DNA from 4 places in the Kitasatospora misakiensis genome. Region 1 is predicted to be linked to each of the others. Evidence: riboswitches for the same ligand, from Rfam matches in the RefSeq annotation. Region 1 holds a riboswitch; each other region holds the start of a gene.
The links. Region 1 has a riboswitch for cobalamin ahead of nicT (Nickel transporter NicT). Riboswitches for the same ligand answer to the same signal wherever they lie in the genome.

Region 2: linked by a shared signal. The riboswitch ahead of ACFP3U_RS22225 (cobalamin biosynthesis protein) and the one ahead of nicT (Nickel transporter NicT) in region 1 are both predicted to bind cobalamin.
Region 3: linked by a shared signal. The riboswitch ahead of ACFP3U_RS05815 (ribonucleoside-diphosphate reductase subunit alpha) and the one ahead of nicT (Nickel transporter NicT) in region 1 are both predicted to bind cobalamin.
Region 4: linked by a shared signal. The riboswitch ahead of ACFP3U_RS33065 (prenyltransferase/squalene oxidase repeat-containing protein) and the one ahead of nicT (Nickel transporter NicT) in region 1 are both predicted to bind cobalamin.

The regions. Positions count from the first base shown of each region.
Region 1 covers NZ_JBHSOF010000008.1:106,629-110,478, forward strand. The annotation lists gene ACFP3U_RS09385 (DNA/RNA helicase domain-containing protein) at 1-945, shown strand, start outside; gene nicT (Nickel transporter NicT) at 1,017-2,165, opposite strand; cobalamin riboswitch at 2,198-2,391, opposite strand; partial or broken gene ACFP3U_RS09395 (ArsR/SmtB family transcription factor) at 2,475-2,813, shown strand; gene ACFP3U_RS09400 (Fpg/Nei family DNA glycosylase) at 2,999-3,829, opposite strand.
Region 2 covers NZ_JBHSOF010000030.1:78,198-82,047, reverse strand. The annotation lists gene ACFP3U_RS22230 (cobyric acid synthase) at 1-1,439, opposite strand, end outside; gene ACFP3U_RS22225 (cobalamin biosynthesis protein) at 1,436-2,482, opposite strand; cobalamin riboswitch at 2,571-2,749, opposite strand; gene ACFP3U_RS22220 (alpha/beta hydrolase family protein) at 3,119-3,850, shown strand, end outside.
Region 3 covers NZ_JBHSOF010000004.1:166,183-170,032, forward strand. The annotation lists gene ACFP3U_RS05815 (ribonucleoside-diphosphate reductase subunit alpha) at 1-2,093, opposite strand, end outside; cobalamin riboswitch at 2,275-2,402, opposite strand; gene ACFP3U_RS05820 (GH12 family glycosyl hydrolase domain-containing protein) at 2,498-3,748, opposite strand; gene ACFP3U_RS05825 (glycoside hydrolase family 26 protein) at 3,848-3,850, opposite strand, start outside.
Region 4 covers NZ_JBHSOF010000068.1:1,941-5,790, reverse strand. The annotation lists gene ACFP3U_RS33070 (M4 family metallopeptidase) at 1-1,118, shown strand, start outside; cobalamin riboswitch at 1,324-1,443, shown strand; gene ACFP3U_RS33065 (prenyltransferase/squalene oxidase repeat-containing protein) at 1,556-2,626, shown strand; gene ACFP3U_RS33060 (flagellar hook-length control protein FliK) at 2,665-3,171, shown strand; gene ACFP3U_RS33055 (NAD(P)-dependent oxidoreductase) at 3,219-3,850, opposite strand, start outside.

The DNA.
Region 1 (3,850 bases):
GTCGCGGGCGCGCGCAAGCCCGAGGTCCAGCAGTTGTTCAAGTACTTCAACAGCTTCATGACGGCCGATCGGAACGGTCTCGACGTGCTCGTCTGCGACGAGGCCCACCGGATCCGCATCACCTCGGCGAACCGCTGGACCAAGGCCGCGAACCGCACGGGCAAGCCCCAGATCGAGGAGCTCATCGACGCCGCTCGGGTGCCGGTGTTCCTGCTGGACGAGCACCAGGTGGTGCGCCCGGGTGAGATGGGCACGGTCGAGGAGATCCGGAAGGCCGCGGCGGACAAGGGTCTGTCTTGCCAGGTCGTCCCGCTCGACGGCCAGTTCCGCTGCGGCGGCAGCGAGGCCTACCTGCGCTGGGTGGTGCGGCTGCTGGGCCTGCAGGACGAGCAGCCGACCGTCTGGGAGCCGGACGGCCGTATGGAACTCCAGGTCGTCGACTCACCGCTCGAGCTGGAGCGGCTGCTGCAGACCCGGAACGCCGAAGGGTTCGGTGCCCGGATGTCCGCCGGGTACTGCTGGAAGTGGACCACCCGGCCGAAGCCGGGCGAGCCCCTCCCCCAGGACGTGGTCATCGGCGACTGGTCCCGCCCGTGGAACGTCCACGGCGACTCGGCGGTGGACGGAGCCCCGCCGTCCGCGCTCTGGGCCACCGACCCGGGCGGCTTCGGGCAGGTCGGCTGCGTGTACACGGCCCAGGGCTTCGAGTACGACTGGAGCGGGGTGATCCTCGGCCCGGACCTCGTGTGGCGGCAGGACGGCTGGGTGACCGACCGGACGGCGTCCAAGGACCCGGTGTTCACCCGGTCCACCCCCGACGCCGAGGTCGACCGGCTGATCCGGAACACCTACAAGGTGCTGCTGACCCGCGGGATGATCGGCACCGTGATCACCTCAACCGACGCGGAGACCCGCGCGAAGCTCCGCGAGTTCGCGGGCGGCTGAAGCCACCGGGCCCGTACGGGAACTCGGACCGACCGAGTACCCGTACGGGCCCGCCTGTGAGCCGGGTGGGGCTACTCGGCGCCGCCGGCGGGGGCCGGGGTAGCGGCCGGTGCGGAGGCGGGGGCGGCCCACTTCTTCTCGACGCCTGCCAGGCGCCAGTAGGCGATGGCGGCGGCCCAGACGACGACGAAGAGGCCGACGATCGCGTAGCCGACGTTGTCGAGGGAGATGTCCGCGATCCAGCCGGACACCGGGTCGGTGAGGTCGAGCTTCTCGTGCAGGACGCTGACCAGCTCGATGGTGCCGATGATGAAGGCCACCGCGATGGACAGCCCGGTGATGGTGAGGTTGTAGTACACCTTGCGGACCGGGTTGGAGAAGGCCCACTGGTAGGCGAAGTTCATGAAGGTGCCGTCCAGGGTGTCGAACAGGCTCATGCCGGCCGCGAAGAGCAGCGGCAGGCAGATGATCGCGTACCAGGGCAGGCCGGCGGCCGCGCCGGAGCCGGCCATCACCATCAGGGTGACCTCGGTCGCCGTGTCGAAGCCCAGGCCCAGCACCATGCCGACCGGGAACATCTGCCCGGGGCGGGTGATCGAGCGGGTCACCCGGTTCAGGAGCCGGGCCAGCAGGCCGCGGGAGTTGAGGTGCTCCTCCAGCTCGGCCTCGTCGAAGTGGCCGGCCCGCATCGAACGGAACACCTTGAGGATGCCGAAGAGCGCGATCAGGTTGAGGGCGCCGATCAGGTAGAGGAAGGCCCCGGAGGCCGAGGTGCCGACCACGCCCAGCCACTGGTGGGTGGCGGACTCGTCGTCCATCAGGGTGTTGGCCAGCTGTGCGCCGCCCGCCACCAGGGCGGCCATCAGCACCACCATCGAGGAGTGCCCGAGGGCGAACCAGAAGCCCACCGAGACCGGGCGCTTGCCGTCCGCCATCAGTTTGCGGGTGGTGTTGTCGATCACCGCGATGTGGTCGGCGTCGAAGGCGTGCCGCATGCCGAGGGTGTACGCGGTGATGCCGAGGCCCACCCCGAAGACCTGGGTACCGACCTCGTACTTCTCGGGGGCGACCAGGAAGATCAGCGTGCCGAACGCCACCACGTGCATGGCGAGGATCACGCCCATCAGGCCGGCGGTTCGGACGGTGTCCTCGCGCCGCCAGCGGAAGGTGGGCAGGGGGGTGGGCGCCGCCGGGGCGGCGACGGTTTCGGGCAGGGTCATCCTGGGATCACGCTCCAGCACCTCGTGGAAAGACTTCGTGAGATGCCGTGGCCGGTCTCCTGGCTGACGGGGCTCCCGGACCCGCCTTCCCAGGTGCGCTAGGCGCCCAGTGGCGATATGGGTACGGACAACTGTCCCCCGATCACAGTGGCGAGGGCCGCTCCGGACTGGGATCCCTGAGGATCCTTCACCGGTCTTCCCGAGCACCACGGCGGGGAACACCGTAGGGCGCGGCGGACGACCCTTGCAAGGCTGCGCACCTGCGCAGGTGTCCAGGATCACACCTCCCGGCCTGCGAGAATGGGCCGTATGCATCTCGTACCGGCCGACCGCGCGGGCCACCGCACCATCGACGGCCACCGGGTCTGCGAAGCCATCGCCGCGATCGGCGACAGCGCGCACATCCGGTCCTGGGCCGACCGCTTCTCGCTGCTCGCCGACCCCGGACGGCTCGCGCTGCTGCTCGCCCTGCACCGCACCGGACCGCTCGCCGTCACCGACCTCGCGGTCGCCACCGGCATGCGCGACCCCGCCGTCTCACAGGCCCTGCGGCTGCTCCGGACGGCCGGTGTGGTGACGGGGGAGAAGGAAGGACGTGTGGTGCGCTACCGGCTTGTGGACGCGGCTCTGCGCCCCCTCCTCGACGAGTGCGCCGTCGAATCCGCCGTCACCGAGCACAGCGACCACAACGAGCACAGCGACCACGCCGAGCCGGACGGCCACGCCGCGCACACCGACCACCCGGAGCACGCCGGGCGCCCGGGGCACCCGGAGCACGCCGCGGCGGCCGGCTGACCCGCCGGACGCCGCGGGGCCGCGGGGCCGGACCGGCGTCAGCCCCGGGCACCGGCCGGCTGGCAGGACGGGCACCAGAACAGGTTGCGGGAGGCGTGCTCCTCGGTCCTGACCTCGGTGCCGCAGACCAGGCACGACAGCCCGGCCCGCCGGTAGACGTACACCTCGCCGCCGTGGTCGTCGACGCGCGGCGGGCGGCCCATCGCCTCGGGGGTGTGCTCGGGGCGTACGGTGTCGATCCGGCCCGCGCCGACGCCCTCGCGCATCAGCGCGACCAGGTCGGCCCAGATCGCGTCCCACTCGGCCCGGCGCAGCTCACGCCCGGCCCGGTGCGGATCGATGCCGTGCCGGAACAGCACCTCGGCGCGGTAGACGTTCCCGACCCCGGCCAGCACCTTCTGGTCCATCAGCAGGGCGGCGATCGTCGTCCGGCTGCCGGTGATCCGCCGCCAGGCGGCGTCCGGGTCGGCGTCGGCGCGCAGCGGGTCCGGCCCCAGCCGGGCGGCCACCGCGGCCTTCTCGGCGCCGGTGATCAGCGCACAGGTGTTGGGGCCGCGCAGATCGGCGACGTGCTCGTCGTTCTCCAGCCGCAGCCGGACCAGGCCGACCGGCTCGGGCACCGGGCCGCCGCCGAGCTCGGCGAAGGTGAAGCCGCCGTACAGCCCGAGGTGGACGTGCACCCAGGCGTCCTCGCCGAAGCCGAGGAACAGGTGCTTGCCGGTGGCCTCCGCCGCCACCAGCTCCCGCCCGTCGATCAGCTTGGCGCCGTCCGCGAACCGCCCCTGCGGGCTGCTGGCGCGGACCGACCGGCCGCCGAAGGCGCGGTGGTTCTCGGCGGCGAGGCGGTGGATGATGTGGCCTTCCGGCACGGGCGCGGCTCCCCCCGGTGG
Region 2 (3,850 bases), on a different contig from region 1:
TTCCACAGCGCGTCGGTGTCGGCGTGCTCCTCGATCAGCTCGCCCAGCCGGTCCAGCCGGGCCTCCCGCGCGTCGGCGAACGAGGTGTCCGGCGCGGGGACGAACGCCCGGCCGGCCGCCGCCGCGACCTCGCGCAGCAGCTCGCGCCGGAAGCCGTCGTTCTCCAGCGCCCCGTGCCAGGTGGTGCCCCAGACGGAGCCCTCCCGGCAGCCGTCCAGGAACGGCTCCCCGGCCTCCACGGTGACCACGCCGTGGTGGATCTCGTAGCCCTCGACGCGCTGGCCGTAGGCCTCGCCGACGGGGCGGCCGAGCACCTTCTCCGCGCCGAACCGCACCTGCGTCGGCAGCAGCCCGAGGCCGTCCACCGCGCCCGCCTTCGACTCGACCTCGTCGACGATCGAGCGCGCCAGCATCTGGTAGCCGCCGCAGACGCCGAGCAGCGGCAGCCCGGCCGCCGCCCGCGCCTTCAGCACCGGCTCCAGGCCGCGCTCGCGCAGCCAGGCGAGATCGGCCACGGTGGCCCGGGTGCCGGGCAGGACGACGAGGTCGGCGTCGGCCAGCTCCTCCGGCCGGGTCGCCCAGCGGACCAGCACACCGGGCTCCTGGACGAGCGCGTCCAGGTCGGTGAAGTTGGACAGCCGGGGGAAGCGCAGCACGGCGACCCGCAGCACGTCGGCGCCGAGCGGGCCGCGCGCGGCGGTCCGGTCGACGACGGTGGACAGGTCCAGCGAGTCCTCGGCGTCCAGCCAGAGGTCCGGCAGCATCGGCAGGGTGCCGAGCACCGGACGGCCGGTCAGCTCGCGCAGCATCTCCAGCCCGGGGGCGAGCAGCCGCGCGTCGCCGCGGAACTTGTTGACGAACCAGCCGGCCACGTGCCGCTGGTCCTCGGCCGACAGCAGCGCCAGCGTCCCGTACATCGCCGCGAAGACGCCGCCCCGGTCGATGTCCCCGACCACGACGACCGGCAGCCCGGCGGCGGTGGCCAGGCCCATGTTGGCGATGTCCCGGTCGCGCAGGTTGATCTCGGTGGGCGAGCCCGCGCCCTCGCAGACCACCACGTCGAAGCGGCGGCGCAGGTCCGCCAGGCACTCCAGGGCGCGCTCCAGCAGCACCGGCTTGCGCTCGCGGTAGTCCAGCGCGCCGACCTCGGCGACCGGGCGGCCCAGCAGCACCACCTGGCTGCGGCCGTCCCCGCCGGGCTTGAGCAGCACCGGGTTCATCGCCGCCTCCGGCTCGACCCGGGCGGCCTGCGCCTGCATCGCCTGGGCGCGGCCGATCTCGGCGCCGTCCGCGGTGACGAAGGAGTTCAGCGACATGTTCTGCGCCTTGAACGGCGCGACCGCGACGCCCTGCCGGGCCAGCCAGCGGCAGATGCCCGCGGTGACCACGCTCTTGCCGGCGTCCGAGGTCGTCCCGGCGACCAGCAGTGCCTTGCTCATGCCCCGCCCCTTCTCCCGCTCGCTGCCTTCCGGGCCGGACTGCCCGGACCGCCCGGACTGCCCGGACCGCCCGACCTGCCCAGCCTGCCCGATCTGCCCAGTGCGGCCTGGAGCAGCAGGTGCCCGGCGACCGTCGTACCCAGGGCCAGCGCGCTCACCCGCCGGGAGAGCACGCACGCCCGCTCGATGTCGTCCACCCCGACCGGCCGCAGCCCCTCGCCCAGCACCGGCCGGTGCTCGGTGCGCTCGCCGTACCGGAGGGTCCCGCCGAGGCGGACGCCCACCGCGCCGGCGAACGCCGACTCGGCCTGGCCGGCGTTCGGGCTGGGGTGCGCGGAGCCGTCCCGCCGCCAGACCCGCCAGGCGGTGCGCGGTTCGGGGGCGGCGGCCACCGTCAGCAGCGCGGTCAGCCGGGCGCCCGGCCAGCCCGCCACGTCGTCCAGCCGCGCCGAGGCCCAGCCGAACCGGGCGTAGCGCGGCGAGCGGTGGCCGACCATCGCGTCCAGGGTGTTCACCGCGCGGAACGCCAGCAGCCCGGGGGTGCCGGCCAGCCCGCCCCAGACCAGGGCGTTGACCACGGCGTCGGCGGTGTTCTCGGCCACCGACTCGACGACCGCGCGGGCGATCTGCCGCTCGTCCAGCCCGCTCGGGTCGCGTCCGCACAGGTGCGGCAGCCGCTCCCGGGCCGCCGTCAGGTCACCGGCCGTCAGCGAACGGCCGACGGTGCGGGCCTCCCGGGTCAGCGAGGCGCCGCCGAGCACCGTCCAGGTCGCGGCGGCGGCCAGCGCGGCCCGGCCGAGCGGACGGCGGGCCAGCAGCCGGTCCGCGGCCAGCGCGCCGGCCGCGACGGTGCCCACGCAGAGGGCGGTGAAGACGGCGCCGGCGGCGCGGTGGTCGCGCCAGAGCCGCTGCTCCAGCCGGCCGGCCGCGGTGCCGAAGCCGGCCACCGGGTGGCCGCGGCGCGGATCGCCGAACCGGGCGTCGGCCAGGTATCCGGCGACGGCGCCCGCGCCGAACGCGGCGGCCCGGGTCAGCGGGCGCACGGCACGCTGCGCGGCGTCGTCGAGGGTGGGTTCGGGCCCGGCGGGGCAGCCTGCATCGCGTGCGTGTCCTCACTCAGGGTCCGCGCCCTGGATCGACGTACCGGGGGCGAGAGTCTCCTGGCTTCCGGGTCGGACGCGCTCCCGGGCCCTCCGGCGGCTTCTGACGGCTCGCTGCGGCTGGTTCCGGTCGTGCTCCCCGGTGACAGTGGCGGGACCGCGCCGGACTCGCACCGGCTTCCTCTGCATGCCTCCGTAATGGCTGAAGGATCCCATCACGGGCCCGATCCGGGAGTCAACCGAGGTCGCGGAGGGGTTGGTCACACGGCGGACCCCGCCCGGCGCCCGCCGTTTCCCGTCGCTGCCTCCGCGCCCGCCGACAGGCGCGGGCCGACGCGATCGGCCGGATCGTGCGGGTGGACCGGGCGGACCTCGCCGCCGTCCTGCGGTCCGATCCCGCCCGGTCCGATCCGGCCGTTCCGGCGTCTTCCGGCCGGGGCGGGCCCGCGGTGGTGACATTCCCGGTGTGACCTTCCTAGCGTGACAACCCGTACGGCCGTGTCCTGCTGGCCCCGCCCCGCCCCGCCGAGTGGACTGGGCTGTGGAGTGGGTCCAGACACCGATCAGCGGGGAGCGAGTATGCGTTGGGGAATCGCGGCCACCGTGGCGGCCGCCGCCGTCGGCACCGGGGCGGCCGTCCTGGTGATCGGCCGCCGGGCCTCGGAGCGGATGGTCCGCCCGGCCGCGGGCGTCCGGGAGCGGACCGGCCCGGTGGTCGTTCAGAGCCTGGGCGCGGGCCGGATCACCTTCACCCGGAGCCCGCTGAGCGAGCGCCCCGGCCGCTGGGCCGTGGAGTGGGGCCAGGACGGGCACGCCGTCGTCGAGGAGGTGCTGCACCGCGACGAGCAGGGGGTGACCCGCCGTCTGGTCCGCGCCGACCGCGGCACCCTCGCCCCCGGCACCGAGGTCCGCTTCACCCCGCGGGTCTACCTCGGCGACCCGGCCGCGGCGCTCGGCCTGACCTTCGGCGAGACCGCCGTCGAGGGCGAGCTGGGCGCGCTGCCCGCCTGGTGGCTCGACGGCAAGCGCGGCACCTGGGTGATCCTGGTGCACGGCCCGGACGCCGACCGCTCCCAGACCCTGCCGGTCCTCCCCGTCCTGCGGCGGCTCGGCCTGCCCGCGCTGGCCGTCAGCTACCGGGGCGACGCGGGCGCGCCGGCCTCCCCGGACGGCCTCGGCCACTTCGGCGAGACGGAGTGGCGGGACGTCGAGGCGGCGATCCGGCTGGCCCTGGACAGCGGCGCGGGCCGGGTGATCCTCTACGGCTGGTCGCTGGGCGCCACGATGGCCCTGCAGGCCGCCGCCCGGTCC
Region 3 (3,850 bases), on a different contig from region 1:
TACAGCGAGCGGACCTCGGCGGGCAGCCAGCCGAGCTCCTGGACGGAGCCGTTGGCGTCGCGCAGCGCGTCGCGGGTCTGCTGGTCCCAGACGCCGAGCTCCTTGAGCTCGCGCACCAGGTAGGGGTTGACCTGGAGGAACTCGCCGGAGAGGGTCTCGCGCTTGAACAGGTTGGAGACCTGCGGCTCGATGCACTCGTAGACGCCGGCGATCGAGGCGATGGTCGCGGTCGGGGCGATCGCGAGCAGCAGCGAGTTGCGCAGGCCGGTGGTGGCGACGCGGGCGCGCAGCGCCTCCCAGCGGTCGGCCCACTCGGGCGCGGCGGTCGGGCCGTGCTTGCCTTCCAAGAAATGATCGATGTGCAGCTCGCCGCGGGCGGCGCGGGTCTCGTCGTACGCCTCGTGGCGGCCGAGCTGCTCGGCGAGGTCGGCGGAGCGCTCGTAGGCGGTGAGCATGATGCGCTCGGAGATGAGCGTGGAGAGGGTCTTGGCCTCGGCGGAGTCGAAGTCGATCCGCAGCTGGAAGAAGACGTCCTGCAGGCCCATCACGCCGAGGCCGACGGGGCGCCAGCGGGAGTTGGAGGCGCCGGCCTCGGGGGTCGGGTAGAAGTTGATGTCCACCACGCGGTCGAGGAAGGTGACGGCGGTGCGGACGGTGGCGTCCAGGCGCTCCCAGTCCATCGCGTTCAGCAGGTCGGCGGCGGTGGCACCGGCGGCGACGTGGGCGCCGAGGTTGACCGAGCCGAGGTTGCAGACGGCGGTCTCCGAGTCGTCGGTGACCTCCAGGATCTCGGTGCAGAGGTTGGAGCTGTGCACCGTGCGGCCCGGCAGCGCGGTCTGGTTGGCGGCGCGGTTGGAGGCGTCCTTGAAGGTCATCCAGCCGTTGCCGGTCTGCGCGAGGGTGCGCATCATCCGGGCGTAGAGGGTCTGCGCGGGGATGGTGCGGACGGCCTTGCCGGCCAGCTCGGCCTTCAGGTAGGCCTCGTCGAACTCGGCGCCCCAGAGGTCGACCAGCTCGGGGACGTCGGCGGGGGAGAACAGCGACCAGTCCGCGTTGGCGTTGACCCGGCGCATGAACTCGTCCGGGATCCAGTGCGCCAGGTTGAGGTTGTGCGTCCGGCGCGCCTCCTCACCGGTGTTGTCGCGCAGCTCCAGGAACTCCTCGATGTCCGCGTGCCAGGTCTCCAGGTAGACGCAGGCCGCGCCCTTGCGCCGGCCGCCCTGGTTGACGGCGGCGACCGAGGAGTCGAGGGTGCGCAGGAACGGCACGATGCCGTTGGACTTGCCGTTGGTGCCGCGGATCAGCGAGCCGCGGGAGCGGATCCGGGAGTAGGACAGGCCGATGCCGCCGGCGTGCTTGGACAGCCGGGCGATCTGCGCGTAGCGGGAGTAGATCGAGTCCAGGTTGTCCAGCGGGGAGTCCAGCAGGTAGCAGCTGGACATCTGCGGGTGCCGGGTACCGGAGTTGAAGAGGGTCGGCGAGGAGGTCAGGTACTCCAGCCGGCTCATCAGGCGGTACAGCTCGGCGACCTCGGTGACCGACTGCTCGGTGTCGCCGACCGCCAGGCCACAGGCGACGCGGAGCAGGAAGTGCTGCGGGGTCTCGACGACCTTGCGGGTGATCGGGTGGCGCAGCAGGTAGCGGCTCTGGACGGTGCGCAGGCCGAAGTACTCGAAGCGGTCGTCGCCGTTCGCGTCGACCAGCGCGTCCAGGGCGGCGGTGTGCTTGGCGACGAAGGCGGCGGTGGTGTCGCCGATGAGGCCCTCGGCGTGGCCGACCGCGATCGAGGTGGAGAACGAGACCGCGCCCTGGCTCGACGCCTCGTCGACGATCTCCAGCGCGAGCAGCCGGGCCGCGAGCTTCGAGTACTGCGGGTCCTCGGCGATCATCGACGCGGCGGCGTCGACGGCCAGCCCGCGCAGCTCGGCGAAGTCCGAGCCGGCGTGCCGGCCGCGGAGCGCGGCGGCGGCGACGTGGCCGGGGTCCACCTGGGGGAGGTCGGCGCTGCGATCGGTGAGAAGGCGCAGGAGCGCGCCGCCGGGGTCGGAGACCGTCGGGTCGGCGGGGGCGGAGCTGGAACCCTGGGCGGGCAGGGCGACTGAGGCAGCGGTGGTCAAGGCGCTCTCTCCTGGCGGCGATCGGCGGTGGAACGGGGGCCGGGCCGATTGGGCAGGGGAGTACGCCGCGCGGGCCCGTGGGTGTCGCGCGCGTGTCGTCCCCGGCCCGCCCGCGAGGCCCGGAAGGTGGTGCTGGTGCGCATGGCCTCTGCGGGGAGGAGCCGGCACGCCGTCAGCAGGTCATCGGACTCGCGGACTCCCGGGGGGAGGCGCCGCACACCGCTGCGGGGCAGTCCCGGAATCGCACCGGGTTCCCCTGCTTCGACAGCAGGAGTGAGCATACATCTAGTGGCGCTCGTCCGACGAAGCCCCACATGTAGTGTCGCGAGGCTGCGTGTCGCGGGTCGGGTGCGATAAGCTGCGGGGGCTTTCGGAGCCCGTCAGACCGGTGCGTGCCACTCCTGCGCGGGCTTGGCGGCGCACAGCCGCATCCGCACCTGGGAGCCCGTACCGGTGCCCGTGGGGCCGGTCGCCGGGTTCTCCACGCACTTCCCGCTGTCCTCGTTGAGCAGCTGCCCCGCGTCGGTGGCGCGCCAGCGCTGGTCGGGTCGGCGGGTGCAGCCGGTCAGCACCGGGAAGCCGATGTCCGGGTCCTCCAGACAGCGTCCGCCCTGGCCGACGGAGCCGTCCTCGCCCATCGTCCAGGTCTGCGCCGGGGAGCCGTCGCAGGTGGCGGCGCCGACTGCGGCCGGGTCGCCGGCCACCCGGCTGTCCAGGCAGTAGCCGGGCACCGCGGAGGTGATCGCGCCGCTGGGGCGGCCCGCGGCGACCTCGAAGGAGAACGCGTCGGTGGTGAGGCCCGCGCCGCCCTCCCAGATCTCGAAGCCGGCCTGGACGGCGCACAGGAACGAGCCGGCCGGGACGTAGCCGCGCTGGACCGCGTCGCGGGTGAAGGCCCGCAGGTCGAGCCCGGTGACGACGTTGGTGGCGGAGGCCGCCTCGTAGGTGAGCAGGGTGTGGCTGCTCTTCTTCGGCGCCTCGTACACCCGGTAGGCCTGGCCGCCGCTGCGCAGTTCCCCGGCCTGCTTGCCGAACGGCGAGGTGCCGTTGCCGCGCAGCCAGATCATCACCTCGGCGCTCTCGGTGAAGGAGCAGCTGCCCCGGGTGGTGCTGTACCAGAGGTCGTAGGAGGCGTTCCAGACGCCGCCGTCGACCTGGGTGGTGCGCCAGGTGCTGGTGGCGTACCGCAGGTTGTCGACGGCGATGGGCAGCGGGCTGACGCCGTCGCCGCCGACCGGGGTGCTGATGTGCGGGTACGCGCCGGGGCCGCGGACCGGGTCGGCGATGTTGCCGCGGGCGACGGCGCTGCGGGTGACCGCGAAGGAGGCGCTGTCGGCGCCGCCGCGGATGCACAGGCCGCCGGTGGCGTTCCACTCGTTGGGGTTGATGATGTAGCGCCCGGAGTCCACCGGCTGCGAGGGGTAGCGGTTCTGTGCGGTGGAGCACAGCTCGCCGGGTTCGGCCGTGGTCAGGGGCGGCGGGGGCGGCGGGGCGACCGCGGCGGTCGAGGGGGCGCTCTCGCGCGGGATCAGCACGGCGCACAGGCAGAGCACCAGGAGGGCGGTGGGGGCGATCCACCACCAGGCGCGCGGCCGGGGGCGCCCGGCTCCGGGCAGGAACGGGCGGACCATGGTCTTCGCCTCCCAACGGGGGGTACTGGTGTTCGGTGTGCGGGGCGGCCGGTGCTCCCGGCGGCCTCCCGCGGGCGCGTGGCCCGCGGTCGGTCGAGGCTA
Region 4 (3,850 bases), on a different contig from region 1:
CCGCCGGTCGCGCGCTCGGCCTCGACCGTGCCCAACTCCGCACCGTCGCCGGGGCGTTCGACGCGCACGGGATCAAGGACGGCTGGCAGCGGCGGATCGGCGTGGACAGCCGCCCGCTGCTGCGCGAGCTCTCCAGCGAGAGCATCGCGCCGGACGTCGCCGCCGGCCGCTGGGTGGCGGCCACCGCGGGCAAGGGCGCCAAGGGCAGCATGGCCGTGTTCGCGGGAGCCGTCGGCGGCTCCGCCGAGCCCGTCCGGCTCAGCCCCGAGGACGGCCGCTCGCACGGCTGGCCCGCCACCGACGGCACGTCCGCCGCGTGGGTGGCCATGGGCCCCGGCGCCGACGGCACCTGGGGCACGGAGGTGCTGGCCCGGCCGCTCGACGGCGGACCGGTGCGCAGCGTCCACCGCGCGGTGAACGCGTTCCTGAGCGGCGTCCGGGTCGCCGGCGGCGACGTGGCCTTCGTGGGGAACGACCCCGCCACCGGGAAGGCCGGGCCGATGCTCTCCCGCGACGGCGCCCCGGCGGTGGGGATCCCGCTGCCGGACGGCCACCGCGCCTCCGACCTCTCGCTCAAGGACGGCCTGCTCGCCTGGACGGAGAGCTGGGAGGCGGGTGAGCGGACGGTGAGCGCGCCGACCGTCTACTCGATCGCCGCCGGCAAGGTCGTCGCCCAGTACGTGGTGGACGACGCGAACGCCCCCGGGACCGAGGTCGGCAGCACCCGCCTCGCCGGCGACCGACTGCTCTGGGTGGAGTCGCCCGCCGACAGCACGAAGGGCAGCGCGATCCGCTCCGGCGCCCTGGACGGTTCCGGCGTGACCGACCTCCTCCCCGGCGGCAGCGGCGCACCGCACCGGATCCGCAGCCTCACCGCCTCCGACCGCGCGGTCACCTTCGGCGACTACGGCCACCGTGCGACCAAGGGCACGAAGAACGCCGACCTGCCGAAGCTCTGGCAGCTGCCGCTCACCGGCGGCACCCCCGAGCGGCTCTCCTGCAACCGCGGCGGCCAGTACGGCCCGGCGGCCGACCGGGGCACCCGGGTGGTCTGGCTGGACGCCACGGCGGGCCGCACCGATCTGGTCGTGCGCGAGCGCGCGGCCGGCACCTGCTGACCGGACGGCGGCTGCCCCGGGGTCCTTACCAGGGCGCCTGACCCCGGCGCCCGGACCCCGTCCGCCCCCGGTCGATCGCCCGCCCGGCCGCCGCACCCGCGACGGCCGGGCGGGCCCATGTCGTGCGGGGGGCGGTTCGATCCACCGGGGCTGGACCGGCCCTGACCTCTTGTCAGTTTGTCAGCAGAGCCGACATCATGAGCCGTCATGTTCTGACTCCGCCGTCGGGGGAAGTCCGGTCGAATTCCGGCGCTGACCCGCAACGGTAGGCCGCCGACGGCAGTCGGCGGCGAGCCCGAGTACCCGTCGGCGGAGGTGTGTGCCCCCCTCCTCCCGTCGTGGTCTGCGGCCAGGGGCCCCAGGAGCCGGCCGGCGGACACCCCGGGCGGCGGCCGGCGGCACCCGTGCGCCCAGGCCCGGAAAGGCCTCCCGTGCCCATGACCGTGCCCCAGACCGAGACCAAGACCCGGAATGTGTTCCGCCGCTCGCTCGGCCCGCTCGCGATAGCCGCGCTCGCGCTGACCACGGCTCTCCCGGCCGCCACCGCCGCCCCGGCGGCCCCGGCCTCCGGCGACACCGCCTCCGCCACCCACCGCCCGGACGCCGCCGCGGCCGGGTGGCTGGCCCGCCAACTCGTCGACGGCGACCACTTCGAGTCGGTCTTCGACGGCACCGCCTACCCCGACCAGGGCCTCACCGTCGACGCCGTCCTGGCCTTCGCCGCCGCCCGCAGCGCCGACCAGGCCGCCGCCCGCGCCACCGCCTGGCTCGCCCGGCCCGACATCCTGAGCGGCTACCTCGGCGACGGCACCACCGAGGCCTACGCGGGCGCCACCGCCAAGCTCCTGCTCGCCGCCGAGGTGCGCGGCGGCGACCCGGCGGCCTTCGGCGGCGTCGACCTGCCCGCCCGGCTGCGCTCGCTGCTGACGCCGACCGGTCGCTTCTCCGACCGTTCGCAATGGGGCGACTACAGCAACGCCTTCGGCCAGTCGCTCGCCCTGCTCGCCCTCCAGCGCACGCCCGGCGGCGCCCCGGCCGCGGCCGCCGACTTCCTGGCCGCCGCCCAGTGCGCCGACGGCGGCTTCCCGATCGCCTTCGGGCAGCCCGCCTGTGCCGCCGACACCGACGCCACCGCGCTCGCCGCCCAGGCCCTCGCCGCGACCGGCCGGGCGGCCAAGGCCAAGGCGGGCCTGGACTGGCTGACGGCCCACCAGAACGCCGACGGCGGCTTCGCGGCGGCCGGTGCCACCGCCTCCAACGCCAACAGCACCGGCCTGGCCGCCTCGACGCTGCTCACCGGCGGACGGTTCGCCGCTGGGCTCAAGGGCTGGGGCAGCCTGGTGAAGTTGCAGCAGGGCTGCGCGGCCGACCCCGCCGTGCGCGGCGCCGTCGCCTACGACGCGAGCGGCTTCAACCCCGCCAACGCCGCCCGGGCCACCGCCCAGGCCGTCCTCGGCCTCTCCGGCCAGGGGCTGGCCGGCCTCAGCGCCCAGGGCGCCCGCCCGTGACTGCCCGCCCCCGCGCGCCGCACCCGAGGAGCACACCCATGACCACCACCGCCCGACCCGCCCGACCTGCCCGCACCACCCGCCGCACGCTCGGCGCCCTCGCCGCCGCCGCGGCGCTCACCGCCGGCCTGCTCGGCGTCTCCACCGCCACCGCCCCGCCCGCCCGGGCCGCCGCCTGCACCGGGACCTCCGGAGTCACCGTCGTCGTCGACTTCACCGCCCTCGGGGGCGGCATCCAGACCGGCTGCGCCCCGGGCGACCCGGCCAGCGGCCTCGCCGCCCTCACCGGCGCCGGCTTCCCGTACGCCTTCCATCCGCGCTTCCCGGGCTTCGTCTGCAAGATCAACGCCCTGCCGGCGAGCTGCACCAACCCGACCGGCACCGCCTACTGGTCGTACTGGCACGCCGCGCACGGCGGTCCGTGGTCCTACAGCAACCTCGGCGCGGGCTCCTACGACCCGGCCCCGGGCGACGTCGAGGGCTGGTCCTTCGGCGCCGGCACCCAACCGGGCATCACCGCCCCCCTGACCCCCGGCACGGCCTGACGCGGTCCCCAAGCGCGGGCCACCGCCTGACCGGCCATCAGCGCAGGTCAGGCGGTGGCCACCGGCACACCGTCCGGGCGCCCGCTCAGGAGCGCCGCGATGTGGTCGGCGCAGCGGACGGCCGCCTCGGCCATCGCGCTGCGGGTCATCCCGGCCACGTGCGGGGTCAGCAGGGCGTTGGGGAGTCCGAACAGCGGTGAGTCGAACGCGGCGTGCTCGTGCGCGAAGGTGTCGACGGCCGCCGCCGCGAGGGGGTGGGTCGGGTCGCGCAGGGCGTCCGCCAGGGCCGACTCGTCGACGATCCCGCCGCGGGCGGTGTTCAGCAGGATCGCGCCCGGCCGCAGCAGCGCCAGCTCCGTCCGGCCGATCAGGCCCCGGGTCTCCGCGGTGAGCGGCAGGTGGACGGAGACCACGTCGCTGGCCGCCAGCAACTCGGCGAGGGAGCCGGCACGAGGCACCCCGTCCCCAGGGGCGGGGTGCCGACCGAGGCCCTGGACGGTCATGCCGAGGGCGCGCGCCCGCCCGGCCAGGGCCCGGCCGATCCGGCCGAGGCCGAGGATGCCGAGGGTCAGCTCGGACAGGGCCCGGGCGGGCGCCGCCGGGCTGCGCCAACGGCCCCGGTGGGAGGACTCGTTGTGGGCGACGAGGTCCCGGGTCAGCGCGAGGAGCTGGGCCAGGG